3 regions of the Methylovorus sp. SPW-M1 genome follow, and region 1 is predicted to be linked to each of the others. Evidence: predicted binding sites of a transcription regulator. Region 1 holds the regulator's gene; each other region holds the start of a gene.
What was found. Region 1 encodes sigma-54, which starts transcription at its own class of promoters, with help from an activator protein. Its sites were predicted from a motif close to TGGCACNNTTCCTGCT; they were not measured.

Region 1 (3,261 bases):
GCGCAAGAAATATAAATCCCGCACGGTGGTGCAGGATATTTCGCTGCAACTCAATAGCGGCGAAGTGGTGGGCTTGCTGGGCCCTAACGGCGCAGGCAAGACCACCAGCTTTTACATGATGGTAGGTCTGGTGGCCCTGGATGATGGGCGCATTCTGCTGGATGGCAAGGATCTGAGCCGTCTGCCCATACACCGTCGTGCGCGCCTGGGTTTGGCTTATCTGCCGCAGGAGCCCTCGATTTTCCGCAAGATGACGGTGGCCGAAAACATCATGGCGATTCTGGAGTTGCAGAAACTGGCGCCAGAACAAATGGAGAACCAGCTGGAATCGCTGCTGCAGGAACTGCATATCACGCATATCCGCAACAGCATGGCGGTCAGCCTGTCCGGCGGTGAACGCCGCCGCGTTGAAATCGCCCGCTGCCTGGCCACCAACCCCAGCTTCATTCTGCTGGATGAGCCATTTGCCGGCATCGACCCCATCGCCGTGCTGGACATTCAGAAGATCATCCGCTTTTTGACCGAACGCAATATTGGCGTGCTGATCACCGACCACAACGTGCGGGAAACATTAGGTATTTGCGACCGCGCCTATATCGTCAATGAAGGACGCGTCTTCGCGGCAGGCAAGCCCAGCGAAATTATTCACAACGATAGCGTAAGAGAAGTGTATCTTGGTAAGGACTTCCGCCTCTAAGCACACATTTGGCGGCCCCCACGTATGAAGCAAAGCTTACAACTCAAATTTTCGCAACACCTGGCGCTGACTCCGCAACTGCAGCAGTCCATCCGTTTGTTGCAGCTATCCACGCAGGAGCTCAATCAGGAGCTGGAAACCCTGCTGCAGGCGAATCCATTGCTGGAACGCGCCGACAAGATCGAAGAACCGCTGGAAATCCCCGACAACTTCATTGCGGCGCCAGTAGCCCCTGAGCCCAGCGTGGCCGCTACACCGGAGGAAGCTCCCCGCCAGGATGAATTTGGTGGCGATGACTATTTTGAATTCGGCAGCAGCAGCGGCAGTAACCGCTGGGAAGACAGCAGCTCCGGCAATGACGATGACAATGATTTCAGCTACCAGGAAGCGGTCAGCCTCAGCCTGCGCGATCATCTGCTAGGTCAGCTCAAGCTGTTGCCACTGTCCGAGCGCGACCAGACCTTGTCCATGCTGCTGGTCGATACCATTACCGACGACGGTTATCTGGAGCAGTCGCTGGAAGAGCTGGCCGAGATGCTGCCGCCGGAACTCGAAATCGACATGCTGGAGTTGCAGACGGCGCTCAAGCATATCCAGAATCTGGACCCACCCGGCATAGGTGCGCGCAACCTGGCCGAGTGCCTGTCCTTGCAATTGCGCGCCTTGCCACCAGATACGCCTTATGTGGATCTCGCCATCAAGGTTGCCGAAACGCACTTGCCCCTGCTGGCAGCCCGCGATTACGCAAAACTGAAAAAATTGCTGGCCTGCGACGATGACGTATTGCGCGAAGTGCAACAGCTGGTGCTGCAACTCAATCCCCGCCCAGGTGGTGAATTCAGCAAAATCACGTCTGATCATTACATTCAGCATGAAATCGTGGTCAAGAAAATCAAAGGTGTCTGGCTGGCCCATCTGAACGACGAAGTCGTGCCCAAGCTGCGCATCAACCAGCTGTATGCCGGCATCCTCAAGCGCAACCGCGAAAGCTCGAGCCAATACCTGATGAGCCAGATGCAGGAAGCCAAGTGGATGATCAAGAACATCCAGCAGCGTTTCTCCACCATCCTGCGCGTTTCTCAGGCGATTGTGGATCGCCAGCGCAATTTCTTTGAGCACGGCGAGGTCGCCATGCGCCCCCTGGTGCTGCGCGAGATTGCCGATGAGCTGGGCCTGCACGAATCCACGGTTTCACGCGTCACCACGCGCAAGTACATGCTCACCCCACGCGGAGTTTACGAGCTTAAATATTTCTTTGGCAGCCATGTGGCTACCGAATCCGGGGGCGCTTGTTCCGCCACTGCCATACGCGCCCTGATCAAACAAATGGTCAGCGAAGAGAACCCGAAAAAGCCGCTGTCGGATAACCAGATCACGGATATCCTGGGTAAACAGGGCATCGTGGTTGCTCGTCGCACCATTGCCAAATACCGCGAGTCTTTGCAGATACCCGCGGCCAACCAGCGCAGATCGCTTTGATCTGCGTTTTACCTGAAGGAGTAAATCATGAACCTGCATCTCACCGGACACCATCTCGACGTTACCCCAGCCCTGCGCGAATATGTGCAGAGCAAGCTTGAGCGCGTGAGTAACCACTTCGACCATGTGATTGACGTCAAAGTCACCATGAGCGTAGAGAAGCTGGCGCAGAAAGTGGAAGCCACCATTCATGTGCCGGGTCACGATATCCATGCCGAAAGCAGCGGTGAAAACATGTACGGCGCGATTGACGCGCTGGCTGACAAGCTGGATCGCCAGGTTCTGAAGCACAAGGAAAAAGTAAGCGACCATCACAAGGCCAACGGTGCCCTCAAGCACCAGGCGGCTGCGGAATAAAGGTCTAACCGGGGACAAGGCAAAGGCGTGTTGTCTTACATACCGCCAGTTGCCTTGTCCCTGCCGAACATAAGGTAATCATATGGCTACCATCAGTGTTGCACAGCTTTACCGGGATATGCGCCGCAATCTCAAGCTCACCTGGGTTTCCGGGCTGAATGGCGGCGAAAACCTGCTCACCAGTGAAACGGTGACCAAGCCCTCTCTGGCACTGATCGGGCACCTGAATTTTGTACACCCCAACCGCGTGCAGGTGTTGGGCTGTGCCGAGATGGATTACTTGCGCAGCCTGCCCAAGCCAGAGCTCAAGAAAGCCATCCACAATCTGTTTTCCACCGACCTGGCCGCCGTTGTTGTCGCCAATGGTGAAAAACCACCCGCCGAGCTGAATGCAGCCTCGGATGATTTTCAAACCCCCTTGTTCACTTCCCCCATGCGCAGCCCGGGACTGATGGATGTCTTGAGCCATTATCTGGCGCAAGCCGTCGCCGAATCAGAGAGCTCCCATGGTGTTTTCATTGAAGTACAAGGCTTTGGCATCCTGATCAAGGGCAACCCGGCCATTGGTAAAAGCGAGCTCGCGCTGGAACTGATTTCGCGCGGACATCGTCTGGTGGCGGATGATATTGTCGATTTCTACCGCATTGCGCCGGACCGGCTTGAAGGGCGCTGCCCCCCTATCCTGCAGGACTTCCTTGAAGTGCGTGGCCTCGGCATCCTCAACATCC
Region 2 (3,261 bases), 140 kb from region 1:
TTCACTCATTTTTGAAATTACCGACAATACCGTTAACAGCAAGATCTCGACCTATCTGGTCGCGCTCTACAACCTGGTGCAAGGCAAAGAATTTGCGGGGCAGGAGCGCGCCTTGGGCTCGCATCTGTTTGGTTCGGGCTACATGCAACTGGAACACCAGCACAAGCTCCTGGAGCTGATAGCGCAACAGGACCGGCATTTTGAGCTGTTCAGCCAGTTTGGCACGGATGCCTTGCGCGAAGCTTGGCGTACCACGCTGGAGACCGAAGCACACCACACACAGCGCGCTTACAGAAGCAAGTTGACCGCCGCCAAAGACCAGCAGGTACTCCAGCGCGCTGATAGCGATGCCTGGTTTGAAGCTTGCAGCACACGGCTCACGGAAATATGGCACATCCAGTGCCAATTGGTGGCCGCCATGCACGACACCCTGAACAGCTTGAGCGAGGAGGCGCGACGGGATCTGGAGAACACGCGCTTGCATCTGGGCGAATTGAAAGCCAGGCAAACGCCCACGGCCAATGTCGACAGCACGTTTTTCAATCTGGCGATTCCACTGGAAAGTGCATTTACCTTTCTAGCCCACGACGAGCTCACGCCCTACCCCATGGAATCCATTATTGCCTTGCTGCAACAGCAATCGCAGCAACTGGCGGAAATTGAAAACGAGCTGTCGGAAACCAAAAAATCGCTGGCGGAAAGAAAGCGCATCGAACGCGCCAAAGGCCTGCTGATGAGCAAACTGGGCTTATCCGAAATGGAAGCCTACAAAATGCTGCGCAACACGGCGATGGAGCAAAATCGCAAGCTGATTGATATAGCCGAAAACATCATTACGCTATCCGCACAAGGGCAATAGTCCACTTCATATCATGGTGCACTTGCACACAATAAGTGCGATGCATCACAAAGTCACCTCGGCTGAATTTCAGCTCTTCTATTTATAAAATCATTAAAATTCAATCGCTTAATTTTTAAAATGAAGTTGGCACACGGTTTGCTTATGTCTAGACAAAATGTCAGGCCAACGGCGGCCTAATGTTTATGCAGCAGCGCATATCCACCAGGAAATGACCTCTGCAAGTAGCAGTAACCTAGCCCAGCTGAATGCAGGCAAAGGTTAGCAAAGCAGCACATTAAACGAAGCGATTGCGCTTCCACGAATATGGACAAAGGCGTCCAGCATGTAGACAGGAAACTGTTTGCAGGCTGGACGCCTTTTTTGTTTTTGCGGTTTTGATTTTGATACTTGATGCATCATTTTTAGGGAGCAGACATGAAAAAAACACCAGATACTGCAGCAGATAACGCTACACCTGACGTCGACACCAGTCGTCGCCAGTTTTTCAAGAACGCCGCCGCCGGTGCACTGGGCGCTGCCGTCATGATGAACATGCTACCGGCAGGGTTGCGCAACCAGGCATGGGCTGCAGGCTCGGATGCTCCAGAACTCACCGAAGTCAAAATCGGCTTCATCCCGCTGACGGACTGTGCGCCTATCGTGGTGGCTGCGCAGATGGGCTTCGACAAGAAATACGGCATCAAGATCGTGCCGTCCAAGGAAGCTTCCTGGGCTGGCGTGCGCGACAAGGTGGTCAATGGCGAACTGCATGCGGCGCATGTGTTGTATGGCCTGGTGTATGGCGTGCAGATGGGCATAGGCGGTCAGCAAAAAGACATGAACGTGCTGATGACGCTGAACAACAACGGCCAGGGCATTACGCTGGCCAACCAGCTGAAGGACAAGGGCGTCACCGGTGGCGCCACGCTGAAACGCCTGCTCGACAATGAAAACCGCGATTACACCTTCGCCCAGACCTTCCCCACGGGCACCCACGCCATGTGGCTCTACTACTGGCTGGCGACTTACGGCATTCACCCCTTCCAGGATGTGAAAACCATCGTGGTACCGCCACCGCAAATGGTCGCCAACATGCGTATCGGCAATATGGATGGTTACTGCGTGGGCGAGCCATGGAATGCACGTGCCATTTACGACAAGGTCGGCTTCACCGCTGCCACCACCCAGGAAATCTGGACCGACCATCCGGAAAAGGTACTGGGCACCACCGCTGAATTTGTCGCCAAGAACCCCAATACCGCGCTGGCCATTACCAAGGCCATTCTGGATGCCTGCCGCTACATCGACGCCACCGCCAACCGCCCCGCGGTGGCCAAGCTGATTGCTGGCAAGGCTTATGTGAATGCGCCGGAAGAAGTCATCGAAGGTCGCTTCCTTGGCCATTACGACAATGGCATCGGCAAGAAATGGGAAGACCCCAACTACATGAAGTTCTTCAACGACGGCAAGGTGACCTTCCCTTACCTGTCCGATGGCATGTGGTTCCTCACCCAGCACAAGCGCTGGGGTTTGCTGAAAACCGACCCGGATTACCTGGCCATCGCCAAAAAGGTCAACCGCATCGACATCTACACCGAAGCGGCCAAATCCCTGGGCATCGCCGTGCCAAGCGACCCGATGCGCAGCAGCAAGCTGATCGACGGCGTGGTGTGGGATGGCAAGGACCCGAAAGCCTATGCCAACGGTTTCAAGATCAAGGCCTGATAAGGCGAGCGGCGGCCCGGAAGTCTGGGTCGCCAGTCACGGACATGTGATGCGAGGCAAATCATCATGAGTGCAATCGGAATAAGCAAGGAAAGCATCAAGACCATCATGCAGAATGAGCAAACCACCCCCACGGCAGTGAAAGCCGCTGTCCAGCCCGCAGCTGCGCGCATGGCACCGAGCAAGCGCCCCAGTGCGCGCGCCCTGAAACTGCGTGCGTTTTTTGAATGGCTGCTGCCGCCGGTTTTCGGGGTGTTGGCCATGATCGCGGTATGGACGCTGATCTCCTATCAATCACCCAACCTGCCTGGCCCCGTCAGCACCTGGCACTCGGCAGTGGAGCTGTTCAGCGACCCGTTCTACAACAACAGCCCCAATGACCAGGGCATAGGCTGGAATATCCTGGCTTCGCTGGAACGTGTGGGCCTGGGCTTTGGCCTGGCCGCGCTGGTAGGCATACCACTGGGCTTCATCATCGGCCGTTTCCAGTTCATGTCGCGCATGGCAGCACCCATCATCGGCATCCTGCGTCCGGTATCGCCGCTGGCCTGGCTGCCCATCGGCCTGCTGGTATTCAAGGCGGCCAACCCGGCGGCCATCTGGGTGATTTTCATCTCGGCCATCTGGCCCATGATCATCAATACCGCCGTGGGCGTGAGCAAGGTGCCGCAGGATTATATGAACGTCGCCAAGGT
Region 3 (3,261 bases), 1.1 Mb from region 1:
CAGAAATCGCCGTAATGCCCGAGGATATAAGGGTCGGCATCCGTGCTGGCAACATCAGCCCCTTGCCAGGGGCGTGCTTCGTGCAGGGTGTATTGTCTGGCGTCTTCAAACGCGCCTTCGGCAATGCCCAGGTAGATATTGGTCAGTATCAGCTGCGCGACCAATGGCCGCAGACACGAGAAAGGCGTGCTCAAGGGACCGGGGTCAGCCAGCACCTCGTGGGTTTCTACCCGCACCTTTTCAAAGTTGACGCTGCCGCTATCGGTCTGGCGCTGGCCGATGTTGTCCCAGTCCTGAATCACGGTGATGCCGCTGCGGCCGGTAGGCAGGGCGGCAATCACCAGCGCGCCGTCTGATTGCTCAATGGCCGAGGCAATCAGCATTTCCGAATCCAGCGCGCCCGAGCAAAAGCTCTTCTTGCCGGAAAACTCGCGCCAATGGCTGAAAGGGCGGCTCACCGTGCGGGTATCCAGCGGATTGAGCGCATTGCCCCAGAACCATTGCAGGCGGGCGGTTTGCTCAAACCAGCGTTCCCATTGCTCCTGCTGTGAAAACAGCCTGACCGTGGCCAGCATCAGATGCTGAAAGCCAAAGACGTGGGCGAGCGAGCTATCGGCCTTGGCAAATTCGCGTATGGCCTGCAGGGTTTGCTGCCAGTCGGCACCCAGACCTCCATATTGAGCAGGGATCGCCATGGCGAGCAAACCGCTGGCGCGGATAGCGTCGCGTTGTTCTTTCGGGGTGCCGCCAAGGTGGTCACGCTCAATGGCCGTCAGGGCGAATTCCTTCGCCAGGGCACGGGCGATTTCCAGCGGCGTTCTGGGTTCCAGCTCAGGGTAGAGCGCATGTACAGAAGGTTGATGTATAGCCAAAAGTTATATTCCTGCTTGCTGTTATATAAACCATACAGCACATAACATGCCAGCCCAAAATACTTGTTCGTCATATCGATATGCTGCTGTGGCAGCAACGTGGTCCGCATGCAGACTTTTCATCCTGTGCCTGGCAAACCCAGACGTGGCGCGGGTTGGCCTGCTGTGTCGCCAGAGTGGCCGTGTTTTTTACGCGACGGTCACATCCCTGAGCGCTGCAGGCAAATCCTGCCGAGTTGCTGCTCAGTCAGCACACAAGTCAATCCGCTGCTGATTTAGCAGCACATTTGCAACAGTTCTGCCTGAAATCCCCCATAAAACCGCGCTTATCCCCAATGGCATGCTCTTTGCTGAACACTGTGCAGCCATCCTGTTTTCGGATGTGCCCGGAATTCCCCATCATTTTGTATAGCCATACTTGTAAAGAAAGACACGCGATGCAGATATTCTGGTTTTTGCCCACGCATGGCGACCAGCGTTACCTGGGTACCTCTTACGGTGCCCGGCCCGCCACCTACAGCTACCTGAAACAGATCGCCCAGGCTGCCGATCGCCTGGGTTATGAGGGCGTGCTGGTGCCCTCGGGGCGCTCGTGCGAGGACCCGTGGGTGGTGAGCGCGTCGCTGGTGAACGAAACCCGTGATCTGAAATTCCTGGTGGCGGTGCGCCCGGGGTTCACCTCGCCCACCGTGTCTGCCCGCATGGCTTCCACGCTGGATCGCATCTCCGGTGGCCGTCTGCTGGTGAATGTGGTGGCCGGTGGCGACCCCGCCGAGCAGCAGGCCGATGGCAGCTTTTTATCGCACGACGAACGCTATGCCGAAACCGCCGAGTTCCTGCAGGTATGGAAGTCGGTGCTGCAAGGCGAGACCATCAGCCTGGAAGGTGACTATATCCATGTGAAGGATGCCAGCCTGCCGACCGGCGCTTTCCAGAAACCTTACCCGCCGCTGTTTATCGGCGGCTCATCGCAAGCGGCGATTGATCTGACGGCAGAACATATTGATGTCTATCTGACCTGGGGCGAACCACCTGCCGCCGTGGCCGAGAAGATTGCGACGGTGCGCGCCGCCGCTGCCGCCCGGGGCCGCAGCGTGAAGTTTGGCATACGCCTGCATGTGATCGTGCGCGAAACCTCCGAAGAAGCCTGGCAAGCCGCTGACCAGCTGATTTCGCATGTGACGGACGAAACCATTGCTGCCGCCCAGGCGGCGGTGGCGCGCTTTGATTCGGTCGGCCAGCAGAAAATGAGCGCCCTGCATGGTGGCCGCCGCGACCGTCTGGTGGTGTCCCCCAACCTGTGGGCTGGTGTCGGCCTGGTGCGCGGTGGCGCGGGCACCGCGCTGGTGGGCAGCGCACAGGAGGTGGCAGATCGCATCAAGGAATATGCCGATCTCGGCATCGACCATTTCATTTTCTCGGGCTATCCGCATCTGGAAGAGTCTTATCGTGTGGCGGAACTGTTGTTCCCCCTGCTGCCACTGTCCGTCAAGGCAGGCAGCGAGGCCGCCATCAAAACCAATCTGACCGGCCCGTTTGGCGAAGCACTGCCCAATCGCGGCCCTCAAGTCTCCGCTTCCTGAAAGATCTGCATGAATACGATAGCCAATGAAGTCAGCGTGCCCCCTGTATTTGAGGGGACGCCACAACATCGCGCCGACCAGCTTGCCGCCTATCTGGCAAAAACCGCGGCTGAACGCGATGTACAAGGCGGCACGCCCTACGCCCAGCGCGAGGCGGTGCGCCAGAGCGGATTGCTCAAGCTGCTGATCCCGGTGGAGTGGGGCGGCCTGGGCGGCGACTGGTCGCAGCTCTACCGCATTATCCGCACCATTGCCCGGGCCGATAGCTCCATCGCCCAGGTGTTTGCCTTTCAGTTTCTGATGCTGGCATCGGTGCGGCTGTATGCCACCGAGGCCCAGTGGCAACACCTGTGGCACGAAACCGCCGAGAAAAACCTATGGTGGGGCAATGCGCTCAACCCGCTGGATAACCGCACCATCGCTACCCCGCAGGGCGAGCATTACCTGTTCAGCGGCCAGAAGAGTTTTTGCTCAGGCGCGACCGATTCAGATCGCCTGATCGTGTCCGCCATTGAGGCGGATACCGGCCGGTTCCTGGTGGCGGCGGTGCCAACTGGCCGCGCTGGCATCAAACTCAATAACGATTGGGACAACATGGGCCAGCGCCAGACCGATAGTGGCAGCGCGGAATTTACCGAGTTGCGGGTGGAAGCCCATGAGCTATTGATGAATCCCGGCCCCTTGAGCTCGCCTTTTTCCAGCCTGCGATCGCTGGTGGCCCAGCTGATATTTACCAATATCTATCAGGGCATCGCCGAAGGCGCACTGGCCGAAGCCAGCCAGTACACGCGCCAGAGTTCGCGGGT

Region 2: the regulator sigma-54 is predicted to act here: its motif matches at 987-1,002, upstream of ACWWD9_RS12575 (CmpA/NrtA family ABC transporter substrate-binding protein).
Region 3: the regulator sigma-54 is predicted to act here: its motif matches at 1,209-1,224, upstream of ssuD (FMNH2-dependent alkanesulfonate monooxygenase).

The regions. Positions count from the first base shown of each region.
Region 1 is NZ_CM132626.1:2,805,928-2,809,188, forward strand. It holds gene lptB (LPS export ABC transporter ATP-binding protein) at 1-697, shown strand, start outside; gene ACWWD9_RS13355 (RNA polymerase factor sigma-54) at 722-2,176, shown strand; gene hpf (ribosome hibernation-promoting factor, HPF/YfiA family) at 2,204-2,533, shown strand; gene hprK (HPr(Ser) kinase/phosphatase) at 2,616-3,261, shown strand, end outside.
Region 2 is NZ_CM132626.1:2,670,132-2,673,392, forward strand. It holds gene ACWWD9_RS12570 (nitrate- and nitrite sensing domain-containing protein) at 1-859, shown strand, start outside; gene ACWWD9_RS12575 (CmpA/NrtA family ABC transporter substrate-binding protein) at 1,277-2,566, shown strand; gene ntrB (nitrate ABC transporter permease) at 2,633-3,261, shown strand, end outside.
Region 3 is NZ_CM132626.1:936,325-939,585, forward strand. It holds gene ACWWD9_RS04400 (acyl-CoA dehydrogenase family protein) at 1-872, opposite strand, end outside; gene ssuD (FMNH2-dependent alkanesulfonate monooxygenase) at 1,310-2,455, shown strand; gene ACWWD9_RS04410 (acyl-CoA dehydrogenase family protein) at 2,465-3,261, shown strand, end outside.